3 regions of the Brevibacillus sp. MCWH genome follow, and region 2 is predicted to be linked to each of the others. Evidence: predicted binding sites of a transcription regulator. Region 2 holds the regulator's gene; each other region holds the start of a gene.

Evidence for each region. The regulator LexA, encoded in region 2, represses DNA repair genes until DNA is damaged. The targets are predictions, from matches to a motif close to CGAACATATGTTCG.
Region 1: the regulator LexA is predicted to act here: its motif matches at 1,352-1,365, upstream of ETC00_RS10880 (carbohydrate kinase).
Region 3: the regulator LexA is predicted to act here: its motif matches at 2,270-2,283, upstream of recA (recombinase RecA).

Annotation. Positions count from the first base shown of each region.
Region 1 covers NZ_SDLF01000010.1:11,545-15,722, forward strand. Annotated here, with positions in the region: gene ETC00_RS10865 (FMN-dependent NADH-azoreductase) at 1-289, opposite strand, end outside; gene ETC00_RS10870 (MarR family winged helix-turn-helix transcriptional regulator) at 409-855, opposite strand; gene ETC00_RS10875 (hypothetical protein) at 1,026-1,181, opposite strand; gene ETC00_RS10880 (carbohydrate kinase) at 1,439-2,539, shown strand; gene ETC00_RS10885 (pseudouridine-5'-phosphate glycosidase) at 2,543-3,460, shown strand; partial or broken gene ETC00_RS10890 (heavy metal translocating P-type ATPase) at 3,617-4,178, shown strand, end outside.
Region 2 covers NZ_SDLF01000016.1:29-4,206, reverse strand. Annotated here, with positions in the region: gene ETC00_RS14075 (UvrD-helicase domain-containing protein) at 1-836, opposite strand, end outside; gene crcB (fluoride efflux transporter CrcB) at 870-1,235, opposite strand; gene ETC00_RS14065 (DUF896 domain-containing protein) at 1,326-1,523, opposite strand; gene yneA (cell division suppressor protein YneA) at 1,629-1,967, opposite strand; gene lexA (transcriptional repressor LexA) at 2,124-2,747, shown strand; gene ETC00_RS14050 (DUF456 domain-containing protein) at 2,871-3,359, opposite strand; gene ETC00_RS14045 (hypothetical protein) at 3,721-3,945, shown strand.
Region 3 covers NZ_SDLF01000003.1:242,622-246,799, reverse strand. Annotated here, with positions in the region: gene rny (ribonuclease Y) at 1-94, opposite strand, end outside; gene ETC00_RS04280 (regulatory protein RecX) at 383-1,024, opposite strand; gene recA (recombinase RecA) at 1,128-2,186, opposite strand; gene ETC00_RS04270 (DEAD/DEAH box helicase) at 2,351-3,937, opposite strand; gene ETC00_RS04265 (competence/damage-inducible protein A) at 3,944-4,178, opposite strand, start outside.

The DNA of each region.
Region 1 (4,178 bases), on a different contig from region 2:
AAGCGAACACCACCTTGTCGGCCTCCAGGAACTGATTCAGATACTTGTTCACCAGATCGGCTGCCTTCTGTTCTTCTGCGGTCAGCTCCATGCCTTGGCCGGATTTGTACATGGCGTTGATTTTCGTCACGTCGTAGTAAGGCAGGTTTTCCGCAAACAGGTCCAGTTCCACTACCTCGTCGTTCGGATGGGATTCTTTGTAGCTATCCAGAAACGCGTGGTACAGCTTCACGCTGACGGATTGTTCAATGGGACGGTTGTTGGCTTTCACAAACAGAACTTTGCTCATGCGGTTTCTCCTTTCATTTTGTAAGTCAATAACCTTTGTTTTGTAAATCTTGATTTCAAGATTATTATCTCTCCGCTGTTTTGTCAAGGTCTTTATTGGCTGCGGGCAGCAGGCATTTTCTAAAATCGTTCCTGCGCGGCCCTCCCCAGCTTTTTCAGCAGCGCGATCGCCTGCTGTTTTTCCTCGGCGGTAAGGCCGCTCACAGCCTTTTCGATCGCTTCCTTGTGGGACGGAAAAATATCAGCCAAAAACTGTTTGCCCTGGTCGGTCAGCTCCGCGTAAATGACGCGCCGATCCTCTGCACAGGGCTTGCGTACCAGCAGCTTCTTTTTTTCTAGTTTATCCACAACGTAGGTAATGTTTCCGCTGGAGATCAGGATTTTTTCGCCGATTTGCTGCAACGGTTGGGGGCCTTTATGAAACAGGACTTCCAGGACGCCAAATTCTGTCGGGTTCAATCCATGGCGGCGGATGTCGCGGTTGACATGGGCCGTGACCCAGTTGTAGGAACGGGACAGCGCAATCAGGAGCTCAAGTGACTCGTTTCGCTGCTGCGTATCTGTCATAAAGGATGGCCCTCCTTTTTGTTTTGATGTTTAATATCTCTAATTTGAGATAATGGTACACGAGAGGGATTGTCTTGTCAATTAGCCGAGCTGACAGGGGATAGCGGCATGAAAGGCGACACCCCCTGGTGCTTGCGATGCGAGCGGGCAGAGGGTGCCGGCAGTACGGCCTAGTATTCCACTTTGGTGACTTCCTCCAGCGGGCCCAGCGGATTTTCCTTCGCTTCCCGCAGTTCTTTATCCAGCAGTTTTTCGTGGCTTTCGTCGGACAGGTCAAAGAAAAAATACTCGTCTTCGCGGTTTTGCTTTTCTCGTTGATCAGCCAATTGAGATCCCACCTGTTTTTCGCTTAGTGTGCGCGAAACAGGGCGGCACATGCAGCTTGTCTCGGTATGCCTGTCCCATGCCGGGAGCAATCCCGATGCGCGCCGAAGATTGGTTGCGGGGCGGCAGGCGCGTTTCTTGTCTGGGGAAAGGGGCGTGTGTTTTTTCTTCTCAAACATTTGTTTATATGATAAACTTTTGTTTAGAAAGAGAATGTGATAAGAAACAGGGAATGATGTCGGAAGAAAGGAGGAGGGGCGTGGACAAGGAACAGCTCATCCTGCGCTACATTCGTGAAAATCCGTTTATCAGCCAGCAGGAGCTGGCCGACAAGATCGGCATTTCCCGCTCGGCGGTGGCCGGGTACATCGCCCAGCTCACCAAACGGGGCGAGATCAAGGGACGTGCCTATGTGCTGCGCGACGAAGGGCGGATCGTCTGCATCGGCGGAGCCAACCTGGACCGGAAGGCGCGCGGGAAGCAAAAAGTGCGGCTGCATTCGTCCAATCCGGTGGCCATCACCGAGTCGTGCGGTGGTGTTGCGCGCAACATCGCCGAAAACCTGGGGCGGCTGGGCACAAGCGTCACGCTGATCAGCTGCGTCGGTGAAGACAAAGAGGGCGAATGGATTTTGCAGGAGACGAAAAGACACGGCGTGGACGTCAGCCAGGTATGGCGGCTGCCGGCCCAACGCACGGGCACCTACACCGCGCTTCTGGACATCGACGGGGAGATGGTGGTCTCGCTGGCCAACATGGACATCTACGACGCGCTTACCCCGGAGATGTTTGCAGACAAGTGGTCCCATATCGCGGCAGCGCGGGCCGTTTTTCTCGATACCAATCTGCCGGCGGATTGCCTGGCGTACATCATCCAGCGCTGCAAACAGGAAAACATCCCGCTGTATGTCGATCCAGTCTCTTCCGCGAAAGCGAAGAAACTGCCGGAGAGACTGGACGGCGTGGACGCGATCCTGCCCAATCGGGAAGAGGCGGAACTGCTGGCCGGCATGTCAATCACGTCGATCGAGGAGTGCGCCGAGGCGTGCCGTCAGATCCGGGAGCGGGGCGTCAAGCGGGTGGTCGTCACGCTGGGCGAGCAAGGCGTGTACTATCAATCGGCGGAACAGGCGGAGCACCTGGCCCCGTATCCGACAGAGGTGGTGGATGTCACCGGCGCGGGCGACGCATTTGCCTCCGGACTTTTGTACGGCATCGTCAACAATGAACCATTCGGACAAGCCTGCCGCCTCGGATTGGCCGCATCCGCCCTGACCCTGCAGACGGAGCAGTCGGTCTCGCCGCTGCTGCAGCCGGAACAGCTCGCACAAACAGTAAGCCAATATGAAAAGGAGCGATAATCCATGAAACAATATCTCACCTGCACGGAAGAAGTGCGTCACGCGCTGGAGAACAACCAGCCGGTCGTGGCGCTGGAGACGACGATCATCTCACACGGCATGCCGTACCCGCAAAACATCGAAATGGCCAAAGAAGTGGAGCGCATCATCCGCGACAACGGCGCCGTGCCGGCCACCATCGGGATCATGAACGGAAAAATCAAGATCGGGCTGACCGAGGCTGAACTGGAGGAATTTGCCACCAACAAATCGGTGGAAAAAGTAAGCCGCCGCGACTTTCCGTACATTCTGGCGAGCGGCAAAATCGGCGCCACCACTGTAGCCGCCACGATGATCGCCGCGCAGTTGGCCGGCATCCGCGTGTTTGCCACCGGCGGCATCGGCGGGGTGCACCGCGAAGGGGAGATCACCTGGGACGTGTCCGCTGACCTGACCGAACTGGCCCAAACCAACGTGGCCGTCGTCTGCGCCGGAGCCAAGTCGATTCTCGACCTGGGCCGCACGCTGGAATACCTGGAGACGCACGGTGTGCCGGTGGTCGGCTACCGCACGGCCGAGTTCCCGTCCTTCTTTGCCCGCGAGAGCGGCTTTGGTGTCGATTTCCGCCTGGACACGCCGGAGGAAGTGGCGACGCTGATGGACACCAAGTGGCAGTTGGGACTGAACGGCGGTCTGGTCATCGCCAATCCGGTGCCGGAAGCGGACGCGCTGAATCACCGCGAGATCGAAGCCGTCATCGAGCAAGCGCTGGCGGAAGCCAAGGAAAAGGGCATCACCGGAAAGCAAGTGACACCATTCCTGCTCGACCGGGTCAAACAGTTGACGGCCGGCAAGAGCCTGCAGACCAACATCGCTCTGGTGAAACACAACGCGGAAGTAGCGGCGAAGATTGCCGTCGCCTATCACGCCAAGAAAAACTGAAACGGCCCGCAATAACAGCGGCCGCCATTGTGCGCTGTCCAAAAACGGACGGCGCCCTTTTTTTGGCAGAAGATGTTAGCGCAAATGCTTGATATACCCACCCGGGGTATTATATAATGGGCATGTAATAAACAGGAGCCTTGGAGGGAATACTACCAAAAATATACCCCTCGTGGGTATCTTGATGCGGAGGAAGACGCGATGAGCGCGAAAATAAAAGAAGCGACGGTTTCGATTTCCGGCATGACCTGCGCGGCATGCGCGGCCCGGATCGAAAAGGGGCTGCACAAATTGCCCGGGGTGCTGGAGGCAAACGTCAACCTGGCCATGGAGACAGCCACCGTGGAATACGACGCGGGGCAGGTCGGCGTGGACGACCTGATCCGTCAGGTGGAAAAGCTGGGGTATCAAGCGGCTGCCAAGGACGATCAGACTGATGCGGAGATGGTTGACCGCCGGGCGGAGGAAATCGACCGGCAAACCGGGAAGTTTCTCTTTTCCCTGATCCTCTCCCTCCCCCTTTTGTGGGCGATGGTCAGCCATTTTTCCTTCACTTCGTTCATCTGGCTGCCGGAGATGTTCATGAATCCGTGGGTGCAGTTGGCGCTGGCGACGCCGGTGCAGTTCATCGTCGGCCGGCAGTTTTACGTCGGCGCCTACAAGGCACTGCGCAACGGCAGCGCCAACATGGATGTGCTGGTCGCCTTGGGCACATCGG
Region 2 (4,178 bases):
GCCCAGTCCAAGAACGTGGCCTGCTGGACGTCATCCACCCCCAGTTCCGGAAGCACGTCCGATATGTAGTTCAGAAACAGGCGGTTCGGCGCAAACACCATGAATTTTTTCGACATCATCGTATCCTGGTAGTTGTAGATCAGGTAGGAGAGGCGGTGCAGCGCGATGGTGGTCTTCCCGCTCCCGGCCACCCCCTGGACGACGATGGGACGGTCTTTGTCCGCCCGAATGATGTCGTTTTGTTCGGACTGGATGGTCGCCACGATGTCCTTCAGCCGACTGTCGTTGGTCTGGTTGAGATTGGCGGCGAGGAACTCATCGATATACCCTTCCTCGAGAAACTCGTCGGGATGGCCGATACCCCGGCGGATCGTCTCCTTGACCGCCCCGTCGTAGATGCCGGTAATCTTTCCCTTCTCAATCGCAAAGTTGCGCTTCAGGCGAACTTCTCCACGGACGATGCCCTTGTCGGTCCGGTAGAAGGCGTCCTTGCTTTCGCCGCTGTAGTACAGGCTGGCAATCGGAGCCCGCCAGTCCACGACCAGCGCATCAAACGTATCGCTGCGGACAATGCCGCGCTTGCCGATATAGACGATGTCCAGTTCGTATGTCTCATCCTTGAGAAAGTCCACCCGGCCGAAGTAAGGTTTGTCTTTCCCCTGGTCTTCCAGATACCGCAGTTCCTTGGCCTTTTTGTACCCGACCACCTGCTTCACGTAGTCGTCGGTCACTTCCCTTACTTCCTCGCGCAGTATCTCGATCTCCCGTTCAATGGCGGACACCGTTTCATCCAGCCGCTTTTGTTCCTGTTCGTAATCGGGATGCCGAATCGTCACGTCCATCCTCCCTTCGCTTCAATCGCGCTGGCGTCAGCCCACATGCCGGCCCAGCCAGACTCCGGCTCCGCAGGCCAACAGCCCAATGCCGACGCTGAGCAGCACGTACGCCAATCCGCGTCCAATGTTCCCGTCGCCAAAAAAGGTGATGACCTCCAGAGAAAAGGTAGAAAAGGTCGTAAAGCCGCCCAACAGCCCGGTGGTAAAAAGCAGGTACAGCTCCGGCGGGAGAAACCCCCGCTCCTTTCCCCAGGCGTACAAAAGACCGATGCAAAACGAGCCGACAACATTGGCTCCCCACGTACCTGCCGGCCAGCCCGGCTGATTCAGCACCAGGCCCAATCCATACCGCACGATTGATCCGACAGCGCCCCCCACTGCCACAGCAAGCCACGACATGCGCATTCCTCCCTGTTCGCTCCGTTTCGTCGTAGAAAAAGACATCCAAGCGAAGCGCGTGGATGCCTTTTTGTGCCAGTACACGTTATCTTAATGTTTGGGACCGTTGTCCTCAAGATCTTCCACATAGCGGATCGATTCCAGGTTAGCCCGCAGGGACGCCTTGACAGCGTCGATGTACTTGCGCCGCAGTGCCTGCTGCTCCTGTTTTTCATCGTCGGTCAGGCCTTGTTCGCGGGATTTCTTGGCCAACTCGTTGATCCGTTTGATTTCCGCGTCGGTTACCACAGCCTCTCCCCCTACTCTCTGTAATGCCGCTCTATTATAACACATCGGCGGCACAACGCAAGCGAAAGGATATACACTGGCCTGCCCCGCTGTCTTGGCTGCCGTCTACTCTCCGACGGGAACAGCCAGGCGCTGTCCGGGGTATATGTCGGAGTTGTCCAGTCGGTTCATCTTTTTGATCGCGTACACCAGTTCGCGCACCTCCATGTCGGCTTCGTCCTGGTGCTCAACGGCAATTTTCCACAAGCTGTCACCCTTCTGAACGGTCACTACCTTCACAGGCACGATCGACGACGACTCCGATGCGAACACAAGTTCTGTCAGGAAGTAAAAAAAGAGAGAGAATACCACGAAAAAGATCAATGCCCCACCGCGTCTCACACCAGTGCGGCTATGGCGCTCCTGTTTTTTGGTGAAACGGTTGTGTGCGGATACAGCATGCATGATACCATCCCCCTGCAAACATACGTTCTATATTCTTGTTTTCATCATAATGCGAACATGTGTTTTGTGTCAAGCGAAATCGAACTAACGTTTGTCGAACGCAAGATCCCATGGTACAATATAGAAAACATGTTCGAGAAAACAGGGGTGTGGTCCATGTCCAAGCTATCCAGCAGACAACAAGCCATTATCGATTTCATTCGCAAGGAAGTCCGCGACAAGGGATATCCGCCGTCCGTTCGTGAAATTGGCGAGGCCGTCGGGTTGGCCTCCAGCTCCACCGTCCACGGTCACCTGGCCCGTCTGGAAAAGAAAGGATTGATCCGGCGCGACCCCACCAAGCCGCGCGCGATTGAGCTGTTGACCGATGGCGACCGCTATCAGGATGACTATGAAGTATCCGTCGTGCGCGTGCCCGTCATCGGGAAGGTAACGGCCGGGCAGCCAATTACGGCCGTGGAACACGTGGAGGATTACTTCCCCCTGCCGGAACACATTGTCACCTCGGACAAGGTGTACATGCTTCGCGTGTCGGGTGACAGCATGATCGAGGCAGGCATCCTCGACGGCGACTACGTCATCGTGCGCCAGCAAAACGTGGCCAACAACGGCGACATTGTCGTGGCCATGACCGATGAGGACGAAGCCACCGTCAAGCGGTTCTTCAAGGAGAAAAACCACTTCCGCCTGCAGCCGGAGAATTCCACGATGGAGCCGATCATCCTGGACTCGGTCACCATTCTGGGAAAAGTCATCGGAGTGTACCGGTTGATTCACTAGGAAAACGAATAGCCCGTATCTTTTCCGACCATCGTCGAAAGATACGGGCTTGTTTTTTCTATGGCGCTGTCAGACCGGAACGATCCGGTGCAGGAATTGCATCTCGCCCTCTTGGAGCACGATCTACAGGGCGGCGATGAAAAACCAGATGATCATCACGATTTGCAGGACGACCTTGACGACTGCGCTGCCGAGAAATCCGACGAGCGATCCCACCCCCGCCTTAATCGCCCGTTCAAACGGCTGGTTGGATACGAACAGCTCCACCAACACCACAAACAAAAACGGCAGGATCAGCATCCCGAACGGCGGGAACAGGAAAATCCCGAGAAAGATACCGACCGCCGCTGCAATCGACGACCACTTGGAACCGCCGTACCGCTTCACGAAGTACATGTTGGTCAGCAAATCGGCGCCGTACAGCAGCACACTCAGCACCACCATCCCCCACCAGAACGACGCCGGCAGCCCGGCCCCCGGTTCGGCGAGGACAAAGTGGTACAGCAAAAACCCGGCCCAAAGCAAAATCGTATCCGGCAAAACCGGAAGAAAAATACCGGCGATGCTTGCGACAAACAACGCCACGATGACAATCCACAGCAGTATTTCCATCGGGCACACTCCTTTCTCTTAGGATATACGGATTACCTCGCCAATCGTTGCATCCTTCTATATATTCTCGTCCACATTTTTGCAGAAGCCAGCCAGGCTGCAAAATTACACGGCCCCATGCGGTTCCATTTCATATTCACATCCGTGCTGGAAAGCAAGCGGATTACTGGTTTATCACTGCCTGGATTCGTTTTTCACATGACTCATCTTGGTCAGTATGCACGTATCAGTAAAAATAAACAGATTTTTCTTTTTCCATAAATCGTAATAATTGACATATTTTATCATTATGGTTAATGTATTCTTTGGAATACGTCTGTAAGTGTACGGTCGATTAATACTTAGGAGGTACAAAAGTAATATGGAAGACGATGATATAAGATGCGAACATTGCAAGAAACTTTCTTTTTGGTGCGAAATCGAGCATTTGAGACCAAAGAAGTGCTCCATTCTCCGTGATGGAGAAATCTATTACATCTGTGAATATTGTATAGGCGAAATTGAAGTTTTAGGTGAAGGCGCTGAGGAAGTTGAATACTGGAATGAATGGGTGAAAAAGAAACGTTTGGAAAACGAACAATCATAACGCAGCCCCTGCCATGGGGCTGCTCAGACTGAAGACAAACGGTTCATTGAGTTAGCGTCCACAAAAAATGATCTCCAGGCCGAAAGGCCTGCCTATTCATCAACCGAAGCGGAAGACAATGTTCATCGCATGGCGGGATGGGCCAAGCGAGCTCCTTTGACGACCTGCTCAGCGGAAAAACGAAGACGCGGGAATCAACAGGGGACACAAGTCTCACTTCCTCGAAATACCCA
Region 3 (4,178 bases), on a different contig from region 2:
TCTTCGCCTCCGCAATGGATTTGCGCGTGAAGTAGCCGGCACCATAACCGACAATCAGCACGGCGAATAGCACGATCAGTACAATCGGATCCATAATGGCCATAGGCTCTTTTGTTTCACCTCCTTGTGGTAAGACATCTCCCCGCTTTCCACACATTCGTTTTCATGGCGTGTCGCTGTTGTTTCGCTCTGGTATTAGTTAAAAAACAAGACCGATTTTACTCGGTCCGCTGAATCCGCACTGGTATGTACGGGTGTTCAGTTGTGACACTGGCAACGAGCGATCAAATCAGCGAAATAGTATGATGCACCAAGTAAATACACATCTATTTTATTATTTGTGAACAAGAAATGTCAAGAACTGCAAGTGTGCCGCTCCTGCCTACGACTCCACGTCCTCGCGCATTTCGCGGCGAATCCTCTGCACGATTGAGCCGGCGAACCCCTTGCGCGCCAGCATGGCCAGCAGCTTTCGCTCTTCGTCCGGTTCCGGCGGCCCTTGCCGGTGCCGCCGCTTTTTTTCCACCAGCCTGCGGGCCGCTTCCAGCTCATCCTCGTAGGAAACGGCGCGCACGGCCGCTTCCGCCGTGTCGCTGTCAATCCCCCGCTGCTGCAGTTCCATCCGCATCATGTACGAGCTGCGCGGCTTGAGCCGCATCCGCTCATCGACCCACTGCCGGGCAAACCGCTCATCGTCCAGATAGCCCTGCTCTTCCATGCGGCGGCAGATTTCATCCGCCACGTCCCCTTCATACCCTTTTTCCTGGAGATAGGAAGCGACTTGTTTTTTCGTCCGCGGGCGGATGCCCAGATAGCGGAGTGCCAACAGGTAGGCTTTGTGCTTTTCTTCCGCCTCCAGCACTTCCCGGCAAAACGCCTCGTCCAGCTCTGTTCCCTTTAACAGCTGATACTTGACAAGGATGTCTTCATGGACGGAAAAGACAATGTCATTGCCGATCTGAATATGATAGCGATGCTGGTTTTTCGCGTCGCGGTGAACGGCGGTAATCCGGCCGCTTTTCATCGCGCCTCTCCCCCTTTACGGCAAACACCGCCCGGCTCGCAGCTCCTCACACCGGGCGGTTTGAACATGAAACAGCCTGTCAGGCCGACAGGCTGTCATGCGATTAGTCGAAATCAAATACCGGTTCCTCATCCTGCTCCGGATCGTTGATCGGCTCCATGCTCGGGATGGAGCTAGGATTGAGGCTGTAATACTCACGTACTTTGGCTTCGATTTGCGCCGCCACTTCCGGATTTTCCTTGAGGAAGAGCTTGGCGTTCTCCCGTCCTTGACCCAGACGCTCATCGTTGAAGGAGTACCATGCTCCGCTCTTTTGAACCACATCAATCTCCGCGCCGATGTCGAGAATGCTGCCCTCTTTGGAGATGCCTTCACCGTACATGATGTCCACTTCGGCAGTTTTGAAGGGCGGCGCCACCTTGTTTTTCACGACCTTGATCTTGGTCTTGCTGCCGACCACGTCGTTGCCCACCTTGATCGCTTCCGCCTTGCGCACGTCCAGGCGAATGCTCGCGTAGAACTTGAGCGCGCGCCCACCCGGAGTCGTCTCCGGATTGCCGAACATGACGCCCACTTTCTCCCGGAGCTGGTTGATGAAGATGGCGATGGTTTTCGATTTGTTGATGGCACCGGACAGCTTGCGCAGCGCCTGCGACATGAGGCGGGCCTGCAGCCCCACGTGGGAGTCTCCCATTTCGCCTTCAATCTCTGCTTTTGGCACGAGCGCGGCTACCGAGTCTACGACGATGATGTCAACGGCACCGGAACGCACCAGCGCCTCGGCGATTTCCAGCGCCTGCTCCCCTGTGTCAGGCTGGGAGAGCAGCAGTTCGTCAATGTTTACTCCCAATTTTGCCGCGTAGACCGGGTCCAGTGCGTGCTCTGCGTCGATAAACGCAGCTTGTCCGCCCTGGCGCTGCACTTCGGCGATGGCGTGAAGGGCAACCGTCGTTTTACCGGAGGATTCCGGTCCGTAAATTTCGATGATCCGTCCACGCGGGAATCCGCCCACACCCAGGGCGATGTCGAGGGCAAGCGCACCGCTGGAGACCGTGGAAACCTGAACGTTGGCCATGTCCCCCAGCTTCATGATGGACCCTTTCCCGAACTGTTTTTCTATTTGACGCAATGCGTTTTCCAAAGCAGCGCGACGATCTGACAAATGGTACACTCCCTTTCAACTCGTAACTGATTTGCTTGTCTTCATCATACATCGAGACAGAAGCGTTTGCCAAGTATTTTTTGCGAACAAATATTCGCATCGCAAAAAGAGGCCGTCCGTCCCGAAAACGGAACGTGACGGCCTGTGTCTGCGTGCTGTCGGTATCAGGAACGCTTGGCGCGCGGTTTTGCCGGCTCCAGATTGATCCGTCTGCCGTTGATGCGCGTTTGACGCAGCGATTCGTAGACGAACGGGGCTACGTCTTCGGGAACTTCCACGAAGGTGAAGTTCTCGAAAATGTCGATGCGGCCAACCGCCTTTCCGGGGATTCCGACGGACTCGGAAATCTCCCGCACCAAATCCTGCGGGCGTACGTTGACATTGCGGCCCACGTTGAGGAAGAAACGCACCATTCCCTTGGCGGCACCCGTCTCCCCGAAGTTGTAGGCGTCGGTATCGTCCGTCTCGCCGATCTCGGTATGGAACGCGAGGTGCAGCGCCGCAGCGGCGATTTTTTCAGCCGGGTACTGAGCGATGAGCGAGTTGGCCACCTTCAGGTACATGTCGGCCACTCCATCGCTCTCCAGCAGGTTGACCAGTTGTTCCCGCAGCTGTTCTTGCTTGCGTTCCGCCACTTCCTCCAGGGACGGCACGTTGCGGCAGATCAGTTGGGCTTTGGTCTGTTTCTGGATGAACATCATCTGGCGCATCTCGCGCGGCGTCACCAGCGTCATGGCAATGCCTTTGCGGCCGGCGCGGCCCGTGCGGCCGATCCGGTGCACGTAGCTTTCCGAATCCTGCGGAATGTCGTAGTTGATGACGTGGGAGACGTTGCCGACGTCAATGCCGCGCGCCGCCACGTCGGTCGCGATCAACAGTTCGATGGAACCCTCGCGGAACGCATTCATCACCTTGTCGCGCTGAGCCTGGGACAGGTCGCCGTGCAGACCGTCGGCCAGGTAGCCGCGCGCCTGCAGCACTTCCGTCAGCTCGTCCACGCCCCGCTTGGTGCGGCAGAAGATGATTCCCAGCTCGACGTCTTCGCTGTCCAGAATGCGGCAGAGGCTTTCCACCTTGTTCCGTTCAAATACCTTGTAGTACACCTGCTCGATCAGTGGAGCGGTCACTTCTTCGCGGCTGACAGCGATCGTCTGCGGCTGTTTCATGTAGCGGGTCGCCAGGCGTTTGATTTCCGGCGGCATGGTCGCGGAGAACAGCAGGGTCTGACGGTCTTCCGGGAGGTGGTTGATAATGGTTTCAATGTCGTCGATGAATCCCATGTCCAGCATTTCATCCGCTTCGTCCAGGACCAGTGTGTGTACGTGATCCAGCTTCAGCGTTTTGCGGCGCAGATGGTCAAGCACGCGGCCGGGGGTCCCCACCACGACCTGGACACCCTGGCGAAGCGCACGGATTTGGTGGCCGATGGACTGTCCGCCGTAGATCGGCAGTGTCCGCACCTTTTTGTATTTGGAGATGCGCAAAAGCTCGCCTGCCACTTGGATGGCCAGTTCGCGGGTGGGCGTGAGCACAATCGCCTGCACGCGGTTGCCCGGCGTCACTTTTTCAATCAGCGGAATCCCGAACGCGGCGGTTTTACCCGTACCCGTTTGCGCCTGACCGATCAGGTCGCCGCCCTCCAGTACTTTCGGGATGCAGGCAGCCTGGATCGGGCTGGGCTCTTCAAAGCCCATGTCGTAAATGGCTTGCAGAATGGATTTATGTAAAGGAAAATCAGAAAAAATCGTCATGTGTTGTCACCTTTCTTTTAGTCGTTGCAACGCGTAAAACAACGCAAATTTCGCTGCCCGGCCGACGATGGCCTGGCGCCGCCCGGCCAGGCGAAGCTCCTTGACCAGCGTGGGCAGTCCTTCCACGGCAACGCCAACGTAGACCAGTCCCACCGGTTTGCCTTCTGCGGGGTCTGGGCCGGCCACTCCTGTCACGGAGATGCCGACGTCCGCGCCGAGCGTCGCCCTGATGTTTTCGGCG